DNA from 4 places in the Kitasatospora sp. NPDC088134 genome. Region 4 is predicted to be linked to each of the others. Evidence: riboswitches for the same ligand, from Rfam matches in the RefSeq annotation. Region 4 holds a riboswitch; each other region holds the start of a gene.
The links. A riboswitch is a leader RNA that binds a small molecule or an ion and turns the genes downstream of it on or off. The one in region 4 is predicted to bind cyclic di-AMP.

Region 1: another riboswitch for cyclic di-AMP. It lies ahead of ACIOHG_RS35430 (peptidoglycan DD-metalloendopeptidase family protein); the one in region 4 lies ahead of ACIOHG_RS10885 (transglycosylase family protein).
Region 2: another riboswitch for cyclic di-AMP. It lies ahead of ACIOHG_RS29920 (transglycosylase family protein); the one in region 4 lies ahead of ACIOHG_RS10885 (transglycosylase family protein).
Region 3: another riboswitch for cyclic di-AMP. It lies ahead of ACIOHG_RS31965 (M23 family metallopeptidase); the one in region 4 lies ahead of ACIOHG_RS10885 (transglycosylase family protein).

The regions. Positions count from the first base shown of each region.
Region 1 covers NZ_JBIUTD010000039.1:5,254-9,859, forward strand. Annotated here, with positions in the region: gene ACIOHG_RS35425 (hypothetical protein) at 1-441, opposite strand, end outside; gene ACIOHG_RS35430 (peptidoglycan DD-metalloendopeptidase family protein) at 555-1,586, opposite strand; cyclic di-AMP (ydaO/yuaA leader) riboswitch at 1,592-1,744, opposite strand; gene ACIOHG_RS35435 (hypothetical protein) at 2,130-2,324, opposite strand; gene ACIOHG_RS35440 (PP2C family protein-serine/threonine phosphatase) at 2,751-3,962, opposite strand; gene ACIOHG_RS35445 (GNAT family N-acetyltransferase) at 4,141-4,606, shown strand, end outside.
Region 2 covers NZ_JBIUTD010000025.1:99,245-103,850, forward strand. Annotated here, with positions in the region: gene ACIOHG_RS29910 (AMP-dependent synthetase/ligase) at 1-669, opposite strand, end outside; gene ACIOHG_RS29915 (hypothetical protein) at 796-984, opposite strand; gene ACIOHG_RS29920 (transglycosylase family protein) at 1,130-2,359, opposite strand; cyclic di-AMP (ydaO/yuaA leader) riboswitch at 2,344-2,517, opposite strand; gene ACIOHG_RS29925 (hypothetical protein) at 3,119-4,606, shown strand, end outside.
Region 3 covers NZ_JBIUTD010000029.1:78,512-83,117, forward strand. Annotated here, with positions in the region: gene ACIOHG_RS31950 (TetR-like C-terminal domain-containing protein) at 1-337, opposite strand, end outside; gene ACIOHG_RS31955 (alpha/beta fold hydrolase) at 337-1,191, opposite strand; gene ACIOHG_RS31960 (YiaA/YiaB family inner membrane protein) at 1,379-1,669, opposite strand; cyclic di-AMP (ydaO/yuaA leader) riboswitch at 1,897-2,058, shown strand; gene ACIOHG_RS31965 (M23 family metallopeptidase) at 2,069-2,830, shown strand; gene ACIOHG_RS31970 (DUF3995 domain-containing protein) at 3,302-3,823, opposite strand; gene ACIOHG_RS31975 (hypothetical protein) at 4,059-4,606, opposite strand, start outside.
Region 4 covers NZ_JBIUTD010000005.1:185,647-190,252, reverse strand. Annotated here, with positions in the region: gene ACIOHG_RS10890 (CapA family protein) at 1-466, shown strand, start outside; gene ACIOHG_RS10885 (transglycosylase family protein) at 489-1,733, opposite strand; cyclic di-AMP (ydaO/yuaA leader) riboswitch at 1,737-1,905, opposite strand; gene ACIOHG_RS10880 (hypothetical protein) at 2,025-2,429, opposite strand; gene ACIOHG_RS10875 (Uma2 family endonuclease) at 2,610-3,176, shown strand; gene ACIOHG_RS10870 (hypothetical protein) at 3,190-3,651, opposite strand; gene ACIOHG_RS10865 (hypothetical protein) at 3,779-4,540, shown strand; gene ACIOHG_RS10860 (hypothetical protein) at 4,583-4,606, opposite strand, start outside.

The DNA.
Region 1 (4,606 bases), on a different contig from region 4:
CGCTATGCCCAGGTCCGCCCGCGCCGCCCGGTGGAACGCCCCGAGCCCGGCGACCAGCTCCCGGGCGGCATCCGCCCACTCCTCGTCCTCCTCGTTCTCGACACCCGCCCGAGCAGCGCGAAGCCCCCGCCACAACGCGAGGTTGACGACTTCCGCCGCCCCGACCGCCGCCGGCCCGGCCAGCAGGGCAAGTACCTCGAAGCCGATGGAGCGCCGGCTCTCCGCCGCCTCCATCGCGGCCAGCAGTTCGGCGGGGTCCACCGCCGCCCCGAGGACGACTGCCTTGGCGGCACGGTGTGCCTCCTTCACCGTCGCGGCGTACTCGACGCAGGCGTGCAGCTTGCGCTCGTCCCACCGGGTCGCCATCGCCCGGCGGTGCTTGGCCCGTTCCGCCGCGGAGGTCGCCGCGTACGAGGTGAGCGCACCGACGAGAACACCCACCAGAGTGATGATTTGACCGACCATCGCACGAAGCTACCAAGCGCCCGTGCGGACGGCCCGAAGGCCCCGGGCACGGGGGTGTGCGCGGGGCCCTCGGGGGGTGGGGTCCGGGGTCAGACGTTGACGCCGTGGGCCGCCAGGTAGGCGACGGGGTCGATGTCGGAGCCGTAGTCCGGGGTGGTGCGGATCTCGAAGTGCAGGTGCGGGCCGGTGACGTTGCCGGTGGCGCCGGAGAGGCCGATCTGCTGGCCCGCCGTCACGGACTGGCCGGCCGAGACGGAGATCGAGGAGAGGTGGGCGTACTGGGCGTACTTGCCGTCGGCGAGCTTGATGACGACCTGGTTGCCGTAGGCGCCGCCGTTGCCGGCCGAGACCACGGTGCCGGCGGCGATCGCCTTCAGGCTGGTGCCGGTGGAGACCGGGAAGTCGATGCCGGTGTGGTAGCCGCTGGACCAGTTGGAGCCGGCCACCTTGTAGCCGGTGGTGACGCTGCCCGGGGCCGGGGCGACGTAGCCCTTGGCGGTGCTCGCGGCCGGGGCCGTCTGCTGGGTCTTGGTCTGCGTCTGGACCTGGGCCTGGACCTGGGTCTGGGCCTTGGCGGTGACGCTCTTCGTCGTGGTCTTCGGCGCGGCCGCGGTCTTGGCGGCGGCCGTGTCGGCGGAGGACGCGGAGGGCTGCGCCGGCGCGGCGGCCTTGGCGGGGGCCGGGGCGGCCTTGGCGGGGGCCGGGGCGGCCGCCGGGGCCTGGCCGTTGACGGTCAGCTGCTGGCCGGGGCGGATCAGGTCCGGGTTGCCGCCGATGACCGAGCGGTTGTCCTGGTAGAGCTTCTGCCAGCCGCCGTCGACGTCCTGCGCGTCGGCGATCCGGGAGAGGGTGTCGCCGGAGACGACCTTGTAGGTGTGCGAGGCGGCGGCCGGGGCGGCGGCCTGCTCGGCGGCGGGGGCGCTGTCGGCGGTGTCGGCGACGGGGGTGGCGTCGACCGAGACGTGCGCCCACTGGCGGCCGCCGTCGTGGTGGTCGGCGGTGCCGTGCGCGGAGGCGGCGGAGACCGGGAGGCCGATCGCGGCACCGACGACACCGGTGGCGATGACGATGCGGGCGATGGCGGTCAGACGCGGCTTGCGGTGCTTGCCCTGAGCGGACATGAAGCAGTTCCTCTCCGACGCCTGCGAGGTGAGCTGTCGGGTTCGGGCGAGAGTTGCCCGGCCGCGTCTCCGCGGCTTCACCCCGAGCCGTTCCCGGTGTTCCCGGGCCCGGCGTACTACCTGTGGTTCCCCCGCTCCTGCCGTGGCGTGGTGATCTGGTCGGCACCGGGCGACGGCAGGACTAGGCGTTCCGCTCGGTGGCCTGCCCGGTCAGTGGCCGGGCTGCGGTGGAAGCAAAACCCACAGGTCGGAGAGCTGGCAAGCGCCGAAAAGCCCCGTTCCCAAGATCGGGAAGGGGCTGACGGTCCGCCAGGTCACGCTCCGTCGGCCGGGCGGCCGCGCTGCGCGCACGGGATCATGACGGGTCGCCTACGAACCGGGCACAGCGGGCGACATCGGCCACCGCGCGCGGTCGGGCGCTCACCTGGCGTGAGGGTGCGGGTGACCCTGGTCACCCGCGGGCAGGCCGAATGGACGGCCCGGGGTCCGTCCCGGCCGTCGTGAGGTCCTGCGTGAGGTCGCGCTCGGGGAGCCGACGGTGCGTCAGCCCGCGATGCTGGCGATCGCCTTGGAGACCGAGGAGAGGAACTGCTGGATCGGCCCGGCCATGGTCGACTGGCTGAGCATGAAGCCGAACAGGGCGGCCATGATGGCGTGCCCGGTCTTCAGCTGCTTGTTGCGGATGAAGATGGCGACGATGACGCCGAACAGGACAAGCGCGGAGACGGAGAAGGCCACCGGGACTCACTTCCTCGATTCGTGGCGGGGGTTCGGGTCGGAACCTTCGGGCGGAACCGACGGCGGTTCCAGGCGGAAACCGGCCCCTGCCCCCCGTGTCCCCACCACTCCATCCGGACTCAGTGTGGTCGTTCGTGCCTACTGCGTAAAGGACTTGCCCCGTCGCCCGGGGTGCGAACCGGGGTGGTGGGACTGATTTTCGCCGACCGTGACGATAGCGGACGCGTTCTGACGGAGCGTCGGCGGGGCGGGCCCCGGCGCGGGCCTGCGGGCATATCGGCAGGCAGATCCGGGGGTCGTCCACCGCCCGGTCGGCGCCCGGGAATTGGCCGAAGATCAACGTCCGGGTTTGACACTCCGTGGACACCCCGCGCTCACCGGCCCTCCGCAATCCGGAAGGTCGGCCGCAGTGTCCCGGGCCTGCCCTCAGCCGCGCCAGACCAGCAGGACCGCCCGGTCGTCGTTGACGTGCTTGGCGACGGTGTCGATCAGCCGGACCGCGGCGCCGGAGCGGCCGGCCAGCGGGGCGGTGGCGACCAGCCGGTCGGCCTCGCCCATCAGCCGGTCCATGCCCTCGCCGAGGTCCCGGCCGGGGATCTCGACCATGCCGTCGGTGCAGAGCATCAGCAGGTCGCCGGGGCCCAGGGTGCCGCGCACCCCTTCGAACTTGGCGCCGTCGTAGACCCCGAGCAGCGGGCCCTCGGCCTCCTTGACCTCCCAGTGGCCGGCCCCGGCGAGGCGGTGCATGCCGGGGAGGTGGCCGGCCGAGAGGAGTTCGTACTCGCCGGTGTCCAGGTCGAGCACCAGGTGGGCGGCGGTGGCGAAGCCCTCGGCCCAGTCCTGGCGCAGCAGGTAGCCGTTGGCGGCGGGCAGGAAGTCGTGGGCGGGCAGCGAGCCGAGCAGCCCGCCGAAGGCGCCGGAGAGCAGCAGGGCGCGGCTGCCCGCGTCCATGCCCTTGCCGGAGACGTCGGCGAGGACGGCCTCCAGCATCCGGCCGCCGGGGCCGGTCCGGGCGGCGACCATGAAGTCGCCGGAGAAGGACTGGCCGCCGGCCGGGCGGAGCGCGGTGTCGGTGTGCCAGCCGTCGGGCAGGTGGGGCATCCGGCCCTGGACCCGGATGCGCTCGCGCAGGTCGAAGAGCATGGTGGAGCCGCCGCGCCAGGGCACGCCGACCCGGCGGCGGAACTGGGCGACCAGCAGGCCGGCCACGCCGACGGCGCCGACCACCAGGGCGGCGCCGGGGGTGACGCCGGGGCCGTAGGCGTCGGGGGTGGCGGAGGCCAGCCGCTCGCCGGTGTGCACCAGGGACTCGGTGACCAGGCCGGCCGCGGCGACGGCGTACAGCAGGACCAGGGTGCCGGGGCGCAGCAGCAGGGCGCCGGCCAGCACCGGCAGCACCAGCGCGGTCGGCGGGGCCCAGTCGGGGGCGAGGATGTTGAGCAGGACCAGCAGCGGGACGGCGAGGGCGAGGGCGGCGAACGCCCACCAGTCGGCGCCGTCGCCGCGGAAGTAGTCGACCCCGGTGCGGCGCAGCCTGCGTCGGGCCCGGGACAGCGCCGCGCGCAGCCGGGCCGTCACGGGTTCGCGGGACGTCCTGCGGTCCCGGCCCGTCGCACTGGGGCGCGCGCTGCCGGCCATGGGGACCGACCTTATCCACCGGCGGTCCGCGCGTCGACGGGCCGGGTGGCACGGAGTGCAGCGGGCCGGGCCGCGGCGGCGGGTTTCGGCCGCCGGGCGGGGGGCGGGCGACAGGCCGGGGCAGGGCGGGGCGACAAATCGGTCGCGGGCGGACGGATCGCCTGGTAGGCAGGGCGTCATGACGATGCGACAGCCCGAACTGACCGTGCGACCCCTGCGGGCCGAGGAGTGGGAGCCCTGGTACGGCACGGTGGACGTGGCCTTCGGCGGTACCCCGGAGCCGCCCGAGGAGCGGGCGCTGTGGCGGGAGTTGACGGAGGTGGAGCGCTCGCTGGCGATCTGCGAGGGCGACCGGATCGTCGGCGGCGGCGGGATCTTCAGCCTGCGGCTGGCGGTGCCCGGCGGGGCGGTGCTGCCGGTGGCGGGCGTGACGATGGTGGGCGTGCTGCCGACGCACCGGCGGCGCGGCGCGCTGACGGCGCTGATGCGCCGTCAGCTGGACGACGTGCGGGCGGCGGGCGAGGCGGTGGCGGCGCTGACGGCCTCGGAGCCGGCCATCTACGGCCGGTTCGGCTACGGCGCGGCGACCCGCAAGGCGGCGGTGTCGCTGCTGCGCGGCCGGGTCCGGGTGCGGGTGCCGGAGC
Region 2 (4,606 bases), on a different contig from region 4:
CTTGGGGCGGCCGGTGGTGCCGGAGGTGTAGATCAGGGTGGCCTCGCTGTGCGGCCCCAGCGCCGCCCGGCGGCGCTCCAACTCGGCGGCGGGGACGGCCTTCCCGAGCTCGCCGAGCGCCCCGACCGCGTCCTCGTCCAGCCGCCACAGCGGCACCGTGCCGCCGGTCCGGGCGATCGCCACCGTCAGCACCTCGGCGGTCCCGGCGTCCTCCGCGACCGCCAGCACCGCCGCCGAGTCCCGGACGATCCACTCGGCCTGCTCGACCGAGGCGGTCGGGTAGACCGGCACCACGGCGGCGCCGGCCGCCCAGGCCGCGAAGTCCAGCAGCGTCCACTCGTACCTGGTCCGGGACATCAGCACCACCCGGTCGCCGGGCCGGACGCCCACCGCGACCAGTCCGCGGGCGGCCGCCGCGACCTCCTCGGCGAACTGCCGGGCCGTCAGGTGCTGCCAGCGGCCGCCGTCCTGACGCCGGGTCACCACCACGGCGTCCGGGGCCTGTTCGGCGTTGCGGAACGGCAGGTCGGCCAGGCTCCCGTGCGCGGGCGGCGGCACCAGCGGCCCGGTGCGGGCCTCGACCACCCGGCCGCCGGACCGTAACACCTCGACCGGGGCCCGGTCGCGCAGCTGCTCGTCGCGCCCGGCACGGGCGAGGGGGTGGGCCATGGCGGACTCCCTTGGGTGGGGGTGGGATCCGCCCAGGGTAGGTACTCGCCAGTAAACTTACTAGACGGTAAGTTCCTTGACAGTTCAGGATCTTGCGCCGTAATGCGGGGCCGCTCGCTGCGGGGCTCAGCCCTCCTCGACGGGCGCGGCGGGGCCGGTGAAGCGCTCGCCCCGGTGCGGGTCGCCGGTGCCGGCCCGGGTGGCCAGGTAGTCGCGGACGATCAGCTCGACCGCGTCCTGCGGGCTGCTCGCGCCGACCCGCATCATCACCTCCAGCGCGAGGTCCGCGTCGAGGGAGATGGTCAGCTTCGCCATGGGTGCGCTCCGGGGTCGGGCCGCCGCCGGACGGGGTTCGGGCCCGGCGGGTCGTCCGGCCGAGCATAGGCCGCTGCCCCCGGAGCCGACCAGGGTCTCCGGGGGCAGCGGTGCCGTGGGGGTGTCGTGCGCGTCCGACCGGGGGTCAGACGCGGCCGGCGAAGTCCGGCGCCCAGTTGGCGATCGTCTCGGTGCGGACGCCCGAGCGCGGGTTCGCGGCCTCGACGTACTTGCCGTCGCCGAGGTAGATGGCGACGTGGTAGACGCCGGAGTTGGAGCCGTTGTTGGACCAGAACAGCAGGTCGCCGGCCTGCAGGCTGCCCAGCGAGACCCGGGTCGCGTAGTCGGCCTGGTCGGCGGCGACCCGCGGCAGGCTGATGCCGGCCTGGCGGAACGCGGCCTGGGTCAGGCCGGAGCAGTCCCAGCCGCCGTTGCCGGTGCCGCCGTAGATGTACGCCTGGCCGAGCTTGCCGAGCGCGAAGTCGATCGCCGCGGCCTTGGAGCCGGTCGCCTTGACGGCGCTGCCGGTGGACGCCTTGGTCTCCTGCGCGGCGGGCTTCGCCGCGGTGGTGCCCGGGGCGGACTTGGCGCGGTTCCAGGACGAGGACGAGGACTTGGTGGCGGGCGCCGACTGCTCGGCCGGGGCCTCGGCGACGGCGACGTTGCCGAGGGCCAGCTGCTGGCCCGGGTAGATCATGTCCGGGCCCTCGGTGAGGACGGACCGGTTCAGGTCGTACAGCGCCTGCCAGCCGCCGTCCACGTGCTCGCGCTGGGCGATGGTGGACAGCCAGTCGCCGGCCTGCACGGTGTAGCTGCCGGCCGACTGCCGGGCCTGCTGGGTCTGCTGCTGGGCCTGCGGCTTGCTCTGGGTCCGGGCCTGCTGCCAGCCGGAACCCGACTTCGGGGTCTCGGACTTCGGGGCCTGCGGCTTCACGGCGTCGCCGGCGGACTTGGTGCTGCTCGGGGCGGAGGCGTCGACCTGCGGGGCGCCGCCGCCCTTGGTCAGGCCGGCCTGGATCGAGCACACCGGCCAGGCGCCGGGGCCCTGCGAGGCGAGCACCTTCTCGGCGACGGTGATCTGCTGGTCCTTGGAGGCCAGGTCGGCGCGCGAGGCGTACGCGGTGCCGCCGAACTCGGCCCAGGTGGAGGCGGTGAACTGCAGGCCGCCGTAGAAGCCGTTGCCGGTGTTGATCGACCAGTCGCCGCTGGACTCGCACTGCGCGACCTTGTCCCAGGTGGAGACCGAGGCGGCGGAGGCGGTGTTGGCGGTCAGGCAGGGGACGGTGAGACCGATGCCGACCACGCCGGTGGTCGCGATCAGGCGGCGGGCGCGCTTGGCGCTGATGGGCAGCATGAAGAAGCGTTCCTCTCCCACGCCTGCGAGGTGAGCTGTCGGATTCGGGCCGGAGTAGCCCGGCCGCGCGCCACCCGAAGGTGCGCACGGCTTCACCCCTAGCCCCGGACCGGTCGGTTGGACCGTCCCCGGGCGACTTACCTGGTTCCCCCGCCCCTGCCGCGGTGCGTTTCGCATGAGCCGACCCACCCGGCGGCAGGACTCGGCGTTCCGGGAGGGCTGGGTCCGTGTGTCCACGAACGTGGGCAGGAGATTAAGCAGGTGGAAAGGGAATTCGCAAATGCCTGTGACGGGCGTCACGGCGCGCGGAATTCACGATCAAGGAATTTCCGCCGAACTCGCTTGCCCGTGAAGGGAGGTGGCCGGGCGTCAGGCAATTGGTGATCTTGTGCCCGTTTTGAGGGAGTATGAGAATCGGTGGGTGGATATTCGGTTTCGATGCGGTTTGCGCTCGCGGGTTCGGGTGCTTCGTCCGCTTTGCCCGGCGTGACCGGCGCGACCGGCGCGACCGGCGCCGCCGGGGCGGTCCGGCCGAGGACGTCCGAATTCCGCCCCCGCATTTCCGCGCGCCCGAATGCGCCCCGGGCGCGCCGTCGTCCGCGCCGTCGCCCGCCCGGCGCCGCCATCGCCCGGCCGCCCGGACCCGGGCGCCGAACGGGTGACTGACGGTACGTCAGGATGCTTAAGCGAAACGGAAGACGCCGCTTCCCGGTCGGTCTTCTGCCTATGCTGCGAACGAGTGGGGTTCGGAGTTCCCTGCGCCCCGGGAGGGCGGCCATCGTGGACCAGCGCGACAACGAACAGCCGGCGGCCGGCCGGCACCGGCGGCCGGTGGTCGAGCGGCGGCGGATGCTCACCTGGCTGGCGGTCGGGACGGTGACGGCGGTCGGCGGGGGAGCGGTGCTGCGGCAGTCGCTCGCCGGGGCCGACGAGACCGCGGCCGGCCCGCCCCGTCCCAGTGCCCCGCCGACGGGCCACCGGCACGGCACCGCCGCCCCGCCGCCCGCCTCCGCGAGCCCGCAGCCCTCCGAACCGCCCCCGCCGGTCGACGAGGGCGGCCGCAAGTGGTCCGACCCCAAGGGCTGGGGCGGCCGGCTCCCGGCCCCGGGCAGCGCGGTGCGGATCACCGACAAAGTGCTGCTCGACACCGACGCCCAGATCGGCTCGCTGCTGATCGAGGCCACCGGCTCGCTGGTGTTCGCCAAGGACCACTCGCTCACCCTGGCCAGCTCCGGCAACGTCGAGGTGCGCGGCACCCTGGCGCTCGCCCCAGACGACGCCCACACCCACACCCTGCGCTTCCCGGACGTCGACGAACGCCGGTTCAAGGGCGGCGGCATGACGGTCGTCGACGGCGACACCGGCCTGTGGGTCACCGGCCGCGGCTACCTGCGGCTGGACGGCGCCCCCCGCACCGCCTGGGTCCGGGCCGCCGCCGACCTGCGGGCCGGCGACGTCACGATCAAGCTGGCCGCCGCCCCCACCGGCTGGCAGCCCGGCGACGAACTCACCGTCACCCCCACCGCCGCGCCCGACCAGGACGACTTCTCCACCTCCTACGACCTGGTGACGGTCCAGCGGGTGGACGGCGCCACCGTCACGCTCACCGCCCCGCTGCAGCACGCCCACCCCCGGGTCGCGGTCGGCGGCGGCCCGGTCTTCGGTGCCGAGGTGCTCAACCTGACCCGCAACGTCCGGGTCGAGGGCACCGAGCAGGGCCGGGCGCACGTCCACCTCACCTCGAACCGGCACGCCGACGTCCGGCACACCGCGATCCGCTGGATGGGCCCGCGCGCGAACGGCAAGGACAGCTGGAACGGCAAGCCCGTCACCGAGCCGGTGCTCGGCCGCTACGGGCTGCACTTCCACATGCTGCTGGACACCTCGCGCGGCACCGTGGTCGAGGGCGTGGTGGTCCGCGACACCGGCAGCCACGCCTTCGTGCCGCACGCCGCGCACGGCATCACCTTCCGCGGCTGCATCTCCCACCAGACCTGGGAGGACGCCTACTGGTGGGACGGCCCGATCGACACCCGCACCCCGCAGGGCCCCTCGAACGACATCGTCTACGAGGGCTGCGTCGCCTCCCGCACCGTCTACGAGCCCAACCCGCGCGGCTACCGGCTGACCGGCTTCAGCCTCGGCGCGGGCACCGGCTCCTCGGCCCGGGACTGCGTGGCCGTCGGTGTCCAGGGCGCCACCGGCGCCTCCGGCTACGAGTGGCCGGAGACCAGCGAGGGCGTCTGGACCTTCGAGAACTGCCTGGCC
Region 3 (4,606 bases), on a different contig from region 4:
CGGCGTCCGGCTCGGGCGCCTGCGGCAGTGCCGCGTAGCGCCGCGGGTACGTCAGGGCGTAGTCGGCGTAGGCGGCCAGCAGCGCCCGGACCGCCTCGTCCCGGGCCAGGCCGAGGACGGCCGCCGCCAGGTGCTCGGTCAGCTCCTCGGTGGTGCGGACGGCGATCAGCCGGCGCAGTTCGGGCAGGCCGCCGCTGACGTGCTTGTACAGCGAGGGGGTGGCCACCCCGGCCCGGGCGGCGACCGCGGCCAGGGTGAGGGCGGACTGCCCCTGGGCGTCGACCAGTTCGAGGGCGTGGTCCACCACGGCGGCGGTGGAGAGTCCGGCGCGGGGCATCAGCGGGCGTCCTGGTTCGGCTCGTTCGGTGCGTCGGCCAGGTCCGCCAGGAAGGGCAGCAGGGCGTCGGCGACCGCCTGCGGGTGGCTGGCCATCGGGTAGTGGCCGGCGTTCCCGATCATCACCTTGCGGCCGCGCAGCGCGGTGGCCTGCCGGTCCGCGATCAGCTCGGGCTTCGGGAAGTCGGGGTCCTTGTCGCCCATCAGCACCAGCGCCGGGACGTCCACCGCCGCGCACCAGCCGACCGGCGCCGAGTCGCCGCCCAGGTAACCGCGCAGGGCGGCCTTCCGGGCGGGCTCGCGGAGCATCGCGGACAGCTCGGCCCGGTAGGCGTCGAAGTCGGCCGGGCGCTCGGTCGGGTAGTAGAACTTCTGCAGCGCGCCCCACAGGCCGGGGAAGGTCGCCACCAGCGGGCCGACCAGGCCGAACAGGGCCTTCTGGAAGCCGTTCAGCGGCAGGTTCTCGATGAAGGCGTCGATCAGCACCACACCGCCGGTCCGCTCGGGGGCCAGCTCGGCGGCCCGGACCACGGTGGCGCCGGTGTAGGAGTTGCCGACCAGCACCGCGCCGCGCAGGTCGAGGTGGGCGAGCAGGGCGACCAGGTCCTCGGCGATCGCGGCGGGGGAGTAGTCGTCGAACCCGGTCGAGGACTCGCCGAGGCCGCGCAGGTCCATGGTGACCACCCGGTGGCCCGCGGCGGTCAGCAGCGGGGCGAGGTGCCGGTACGCGGAGCGCTTGTCGAGCATGCCGGGCAGCAGCACCACCGGGACGCCGGCGCCGGGGGCGTCGTCGTAGGCGATCCGGCCGCCGGTGACGTCGAGGTACCGGGTGGTGGTGCCGAGGGTGCTGTTCATCGCGGGCCTCCTGGGCGGGCGTCCGGCGCTCCGGGCCCTGGCGGTCCGGCTGCTTCCGATAGCTATAAAGCTAAGGCTAATAGCCTTAGCCGTCAACCCCTCGGCCTCGCTCTCCGGCTGTCCCGCCGAGGCGGCCCTCGGGGCTGCCCATGGGCGCCGGTGCCCGCCGACGCCCCGTCGGACCCCGTCAGACCCCGTCGACCTTGAACGGGTCGTGCTCGGCGAGCAGCTTCTCCAGGCGGGCCTGGTCGACCCGGCTGGTGATCGCGCCCTCGTCCTGGCGGTCCCGGATCACCTTGGCCAGCGTGAACGCGGAGGTGATCAGGTAGATCATTCCGACGGCCAGGAAGGCCCGCATCCAGGCGCTGACCGGCAGGTAGGCGATCCCGAGGGCGAGGGCGACGGTGGCCAGCGAGAAGGAGGCGACGGACTGCAGGTAGTAGGCGGCGGTGGTGCGCTGCGGCACGGGTGCGGTCATGGCCCCAGGGTCCCGCCGGAGGTGGCGGCCGGTCGTGAGTACGGATACTCAACGGGCCCGTCACGATCCGTCATGGGCCGCCGTGGGTCACCTGGCGAACCATCACAAATCACCCATAGGGCGTCAGGAAACTTTCATCGCCTCCCGGGAGGAGCTTGGAATCATGGGGTCCATAGGATTAACGTTTGATAACGCAGCGCGGTCGGCAACGCCGTATCCAAGCGGCACCGTGCGCCACGCCTAATCCCACGGGTCTGCCTCCGGGCGGCCCGGGAGCCGGGGAACCACTTTCCACCGGGGTGAATCGGAACGGCCCCAGGGCCCGACCGTAGGAGACCTTCCACCTCCGAACCCGTCAGCTAACCCGGTCGGCGGCAGGGAAGGAAGGAGCACGCCTCCGTGGCGTCGACGTACCCCCAGAGCACCGGCACCCAGGTGCTCGACCACCCGACCGGCAACGAGGGCGCCCGGCACCGGCTGCCCCGCCAGTCCTCCCGCTCCAGCGCACCCCTGCTCGGCGTCACCGCGGTGACCGCCGCGTTCGGAGCCACCGCCTTCGCCCAGGCCCCGGCCGCCGCTCCCGCCATCGTCAGCCCCGACGAGGCCTCGGACGGACTGCTCGCCGCCGACCCCGGGCTCGCCCTCGCCGCCCGCATCCAGCAGCAGGCCGACGGCCAGCGCACCGCCGCCGACGAGTCCGCCCGGATCGCCGCCGCCAAGGACGCCGAGGCGAAGCGCGCCGCGCAGCAGGCCGAGGCCAAGCTCGCCTCGCACACCCTGCCGGTCGCCGACTACACCCTGAGCGCCGAGTTCGGCCAGGCCGGCGTGCACTGGTCGCGCCTGCACACCGGCCTCGACTTCGCCGCCCGCACCGGCACCCCCGTGGTCGCCATCGGCGCCGGCACCATCACCTCGGCCGGCTGGTCCGGCTCCTACGGCTACCGGATCATCCAGACCCTGCCCGACGGCACCGAGATCTGGTACTGCCACCTCTACCGGATCAGCGTCGCCACCGGGAGGGTCACCCCCGGCACCGTCCTCGGCTCCGTCGGCGCCACCGGCAACGTCACCGGCCCGCACCTCCACCTCGAGGTCCGCCCCGGCGGCGGCGCGCCGATCGACCCGCTGCCCTGGCTGCAGAAGCTCGGCCTCCAGCCGTAACCCCCGCCCCACCGACGGCCGGGAGACGCCCAGGGCGGCCCCCGGCCGTCGCCGCGCCCGGCGGACGGCGGGAACGGCGACGGGGGAGCGACGGCCCCGAGGAAGCTCCGGCCCCGGCCCGCGTCGGCGTTGGCCTGTTGGCTCCGGCGTGCTGGCCCGGCCTGTTGGCTCCGGCGTGCTGGCCCGGCCTGTCGGCCCCGGTTGGCCAGTTTCAGCCCGTCGACCCCGACCTACCAGTTTCGACCCGTCTGCCCCGCCCTGTTGGCTTCGGCTTGTCAGCTTCCCCGGCCCGCGCCGGCCTCGGCCGGTCGGCTCCCGCGCGTCAGTTCCCGGCCGTTAGTTCCGACCCATCTACCCCGACCCGTCAGTCCTGGCCCGCGCCAGCTTCCGCCCGTTAGCTCCCGGCCGTCCGCCCCGGCCCGTCAGTCCTGGCCCGTGCCAGCTCCCGGCCGTCCGCCCCGGCCCGGTGATTCAGGCCCGGCGGTTCCGGCCGCCCCTGCGGCGGCCGAACGCGGCCAGGCCGAACAGCAGGCCGCCGGTCAGGAAGAACGGCTCGTAGAGGAAGGTGGCGAAGCGGGCCATCGCGTCCAGGCTGTCCACCGAGCGGTGGCCGATCGCCAGGGCGGCCCAGTCCGGTATCGACGGCAGGGCGTGGAACACCAGCAGGGCGGCGGTGGCCCGGGCCGCGATGAGCAGCCACCGGGCCGGTATTCGGCCCGTCGGCGGCCGGAGCAGCGCCAGCGCCAGCGCGGCGGCCACCGCGCACATCGGCACCGCCGCGATGTCGATCACCAGCAGCGGGGTGTTGTCCAGCACCGACAGTTCGTCGGGCAGGCCGATCCGGCCGCCCAGCAGCCAGTACAGGTGCACCAGGGAGAACAGCGCCGACCAGGCTGCGGCGGCCAGGGCGGCGACCCGGCGGACCGGAGCGGTCAGGGGGAGCGGGGAGAGCGGGGCGGCCGGGTGCGCGCCCGGAGCGGTCGTCGTGTCCATGGCTCAAGAGTGCCCCCGCCCCCGGCCCCCACGGATCGTCCGTAAGGCCACGGTTGATGGTCCGTCAGGTCGATCCGTAGGTCGTCCGACCGGCCGACCCGCCCCCGACCCCACCCCGACCCGGCCCTACCCCGCCGGGGGTACATCCGACCGGAACCGCCACCCGCCCGAGCGGCCTCCCACCGGAACCGCCGCCCACCCGAGCAGCCTCCTGCCGGAACCGCCGCCCCCGGGGTCAGTACTCCTCCGGCGCCAGGTCCGGGAACTCCTCCAGCAGCAGCCGGGCCAGCCCGGGCACCGTCCACTCCCCGCACAGGTCGATCGCCGCCTGCGCCACCGCCTCCTCGAACTGCTCGAACTCACCGGCCAGTTCGGTCGGCATCGGCAGGCCGCGGGCGTTCAGCTCGGCCAGGTTCCGGTACGAGCGCGTCATCAGGCCCTGCTCCAGCAGCCGCCGCGCCCCGTCGGTGGAGACCCCGACCAGCAGCGGCCGGCCGGGCTGGTCCCAGTTGCCGTCCCCGTCCAGGTCGGGGGCCCGGTCGAAGGCCGCGTGCCGCTCCTCCTCCGGCAGTTCCCGGAACGCCGCCAGCCAGTCGCGGACCGCCGCGAGGTCGTCCGTCGGCACCCCGTCCGCGCGCAGCAGCAGCGCGTACAGCCGGGGCCAGGTCACCAGGTCGGCCCGGCGCAGCAGCGACACCAGCACCTCGCCCTGCCACTCCGCCTCCGCGAGCAGCTTCTCCCGGCGCTTCGCGTTCAGCCGCCGCGCCGCCCGCTGATGCTCGA
Region 4 (4,606 bases):
CGTCACCGCCGCCAAGGCCCAGGCCCCCGTGGTCCTCGTCTACCTGCACTGGGGCGACGAGGGCAAGGCCTGCCCGACCGCCGCCCAGACCAGGATCGCCAAGAAGGCCGCCGCCGCCGGGGCGACCGCCGTGGTCGGCACCCACGCGCACACCATGCTCGGCTCCGGCATGCTCGGGAACACCTACGTGGCGTACGGCTACGGCAACTTCCTCTGGTACGGCACCTCCGACTACACCGCCTCCGACGAGACCGGTGTCGCCACCCTCACCATCACCGGCGAGGGCAAGGTCACCGGCGAGACCTTCACCCCCGCGCACATCGACGGCCGGGGCGTGCCCGTCCCGCAGACCGGGGACGCGGCGAAGGCCGCCCTGCAACGGCGGGACGGCCTTCGGAACTGCACCGGACTGGCCGCCGTCCCCGGTGTTCCCGGTGTTCCCGGTGTTCCTGGTGTTCCCGGGTGACGGCGGTCGGTCCGCGAGGGCGTCAGCCCAGGTTCAGCACCTGGCCGGGCCGGATCAGGTCCGGGTTCTCGCCCACCACCTGCTGGTTGGTCTTGTAGAGCTCGGACCAACCGCCGTCCACCTGCTGGCTCTTGGCGATCCCGATCAGGGTGTCGCCCGGGCCCACCGTGTACGGCGCGGCGGGGGCGGGGGTGGCGCTCGGCGGGGCGGCGGCCGCCTGGGCCGGGGCTGCGGCCGCCGGGGTGGTGGTGGGTGCGGCGGCCGGGGCGGTGCTGCCCGCGGTCGGTGACGGGGCGTCGGACACGGCGTCGGACGGCGCGGCCGGGGTGGTCGGAGTGGTGCCGGGGATGAGCGGGGTGCCGCCGTTCCCGTTGCTCCCGTGGTTTCCGTTGTTCCCCTGGCCGCCCTGGGAGCCGTCGTTGCCGGTTCCGGGCGTGGTGCCGGGCGTGCCGGGCGTCGTCGGGCTCGGCGTGGCGGTCGGGTCGGTCGGCGCCACCGGGAGGCCGGGGAGGCTCGGCAGGACCGGGGTGCTCGGGTCGGCCGGGACGGTGGGGGAGACCGGCGTGGTCGGGGTGGTCGGCGCGGCCGGGGCGGTCGGCGACGGCGTGGCGGTGGGCGCGACCGGCTGAGGGTGCGTCAGCTGCAGGTAGCGCTCGTACAGGCTCTGGTGACTGGTCCAGAACCAGCCGCCGTTCTTCTCGTACCAGTACACCTGGTACACCGGGTCGTACCCCGGCAGGCCGGAGAAGACCGGCGCGCCCGCCTGGCCCGGCCGGGTGCCGTCCGCGGCCGTGTCGACGGCGGCGGCGCCCCGGGCCCCGCGCAGCGAACCCGTCTCGTCCGCCGAGTCGTTGTCGTCCACGACACCCGGCGCGGAGGCCACGTCCAGGCCCGCGCCGTCGGCGCAGGAGGACCAGGCCGACGGGCCCTCGGTGGCGAGGATGCGCTCGGCGACGGCGATCTGCTGGCTGCGGCTGGCCGCGTTCGGCAGCGCCGCGTACGAGGTGCCGCCGTAGTCGGCCCAGCGCTGGGCGTTGATCTGGAGACCGCCGTACAGGCCGTTGCCCTGGTCGGAACCCCAGTTGCCGCCGCTCTCGCAGTCGGCGACCCGGTCCCAGACCGCGCTCGGCGCGGCGTGCGCGCCGGTGGCGGCGAGCAGTGGCATGGCGATGCCGAGACCGGCCACGCCGGCCGCGGCGAGCGCGCGCTCGGCCGCCTTCTCCGCCTGGCCCTGCCGGCGGTGGCGCCCCGAACCCGTGAAGAGCATGCGAGATCCTCTCCGTACGCCTGCGAGGTGAGCTGTCGGGTTCGGACCGGGAGGGAGGTCCGGCCGCCGCGCCCCGGACGGAACCGGTGCGGACGACTTCACCCCGAGCCGCGGGGACGGCAACAAACCTGGTTCCCCCACCCCTGTCCAAGGGTTGTGGTGGTCGACCCGGCAGCACGGTGGACAGGGCTCGGCGTGTCCGCGCGCGGGGCCCGACGGTGCGGGCTGGAAGGAACCCTATTCACTCGAACGCGTCAATCACAAGCGCGTCGCGCTGACATCACGCAACCGTCACGCCCCGCCCCGGCCGGTCCGTGAACGACCTGTTGACGCTCCGTCGGCACACCACAGGCCCGCGCCGCCGCCGATCAGCAGGGGCAGCGTGTACAGCACGGCACCCATCGCCGCCAGGCCGGAGAGCGTGAGCAGTGCGTCGATCACCCCGGCCTCGTGGAGGTCGCCCGTCACGGCGACGGCCAGGGGAATCGCCCCGACCCCGGCCCCGGCCGCCAGCCCCAGGGCCACCCCGGAGCGCCACCGGCCGAGCAGGAACCCCAGCGGGAGTGCCGGGAGGGGGCCGAGCAGCAGCAAGTACGCCGACGACCCGCTGTACGTCCCCGCCAGAGCCGCCATCAGCCACGCGACCACCAGCCCCCGCCAGGGTGCTCCGCGCCACCCGCTGCTGCCGTTCCCCATCGCTGCCCCCCTGGCCGTTCCTACGGTTCGTGGGCGACAGTGTGGCATACATTTGAACGCGTTCAGTTGTTGGGGTGCGGATCTGCTCCCGCTCGAAACGGTGAACTTCCCGGACGGCGCGGTCGGGAGCGGTGCCCGGGGGAGGAGAATCGGGCGGGCGAAGAGCAGCGGAGGTGCGCCATGAGTACGGCAGCCCACGTCCCTCGGGACTACGGCGTCACTGATCCGGAGCGGGCCCTGAAGTACGCGGTCCAGCACGTCGCGGGGGACCGCGCGGAGGTCGTCGAGGGAGTCATCGCCCCCGTGGCGCGGTCCTGGGCGCACGAGAGCGCCGCCGAAGTGGTGCGTCGGCAGATCGCGCCGCGGCTGGAGGAGTTGGGGCTGGTCCCCGGTTCGGGGAACCTCGACCTGCCCGGCAGTGAGAACTGGTTCATTCCCGATCTGGCGGTGGTCCCGGCCGAGTTGGCGGTGAAGACCGAGGGGGCGCTGCTGCCGGAGCAGACCCTGTTGGTGGTCGAGGTCACCTCGCCGTCGAACGGGGAGCCGGACCGGACGGTCAAGCGGCGGCGGTACGGACAGTACGGGGCACCGGTCTACCTCCTGGTGGACCGGCAGTTGCGGGAGTGCACCGTCTTCTCCGGGCCGGGGCGGCTGGGGTACGAGGAGGTGGACGGGCCGCATCCGTTCGGACGGGGCGTGCGGCTGCCCGCGCCGTTCGACCTGGAGCTGGACACCGGCCGGTTCTGACGGGCGGGGTGGCTCAGGCGGTGTCGACCGGGGCCGGGCGGAGGAGTTCGACGGGGGCGTCGGTGCCGTCGGTGCCGTCGTCCCAGAGGCGGGCGCCGGTGGTGTCGGCGAGGTGCCAGCGGCCGTCGACCAGGGCCAGCGAGTAGGAGGGGTCCTGGGGGTCGACGTCGGTGAAGGCCGGGTCGGTGCCGCACAGGACGTCCACGGCGAGGCGTCGGGCGAGGTGTTCGGCGAGGCGCAGGTCGGGGTGCGGGCCCAGGTCGCAGGCGTGGGTGTGGACCACGAGGCCGAGCGGCCAGGCCGGGTCCGCGGTGGGCTCCAGGGTCGCCCACAGGCTCCCCGGGTCCGCCGGGACGTCGGCGCCCGGCGGCTGCACCACGAGGTGCGCGCCGGGCGGCAGCAGGTCCGCGAGGGCGGCGGTCGTCTCGGCGACGGTGAGCCCCCGGGACACGGTGAGGCTGAACACGACGGTCATCCCACCACGTGGGAGGGGTGCGGCTTCGGTAAAGCAGAGGTAATGGGGGCGGAGCTGGTGCGGCGGATGTCCTCGACGCGCTGGCAGACTCGCGGACTCGATGGTCATACGAACTGTGGGGGTTGTCGTGCGCGTGGTGAGACCGCTGGCCGTGATCGCGCTGGCCGGGACCGGGCTGTCGGGCCTGGCGGCCTGCGGGTCGGACCCGGAGCCGGCGAAGGGGGCGTCCGCTCCGGCGGCCTCGGCCCCGGCGTCCGCCGCGGTCGCCCTGCAGAGCCTGCCGGTGGAGGAGATCGTGGCCCGGACGCGGGCCGCCGGCGAGCAGTTGATGAGCACGACGTACACGGTCTCCATGCCCGGACACCCCGAGGGAGCGCTCACCGGCACCTTCGCCGGGGACAGCGTCCGGGGCTGCAGGGGTGGTTACCGCAACGAGGGCAAGGGTTCGGCGGAGATCCTCCGGACCAACGCGGAGGCGTGGTTGAAGCCCGACGCGGACCTGGTGAAGGCGGCCCCGGAGATCGCCCCCGCCGCGGCGGCCGGCAAGTGGATCCGGCTCCCGGCGGACAACTACAACAACCCCAAGAGCTTCGTCTCCTTCTGCGACCTCGGCATGGCCGTCCAGAAGCAGGTCGGCCTGAACACCGACGGCACCGTCGGTCGGAACCTCGCCAAGGCGGGCACCCGGCAGGTCGGCGGGGTCGCGGCCGTCCTCGTGACGATGACCGACGAGGACGGCACGCCGGTGACGTACGCCATCGCCACCGAGGGCAGCCCCCGGGTGCTGTCGGCGGACAGCGGGCCGGGGCAGATGGTCCTCACCTTCACCGGCTTCGACCAGAAGGTCGAAACCGCCCTGCCGCCCGCCGGGCAGGTCTTCCAGGGCTGACCGGCGCGGTGGTGCCCGGTGGTGCCCGGTGGTGCCCGGTGGTCAGGGGCGGCGGTTGTTGCGGCG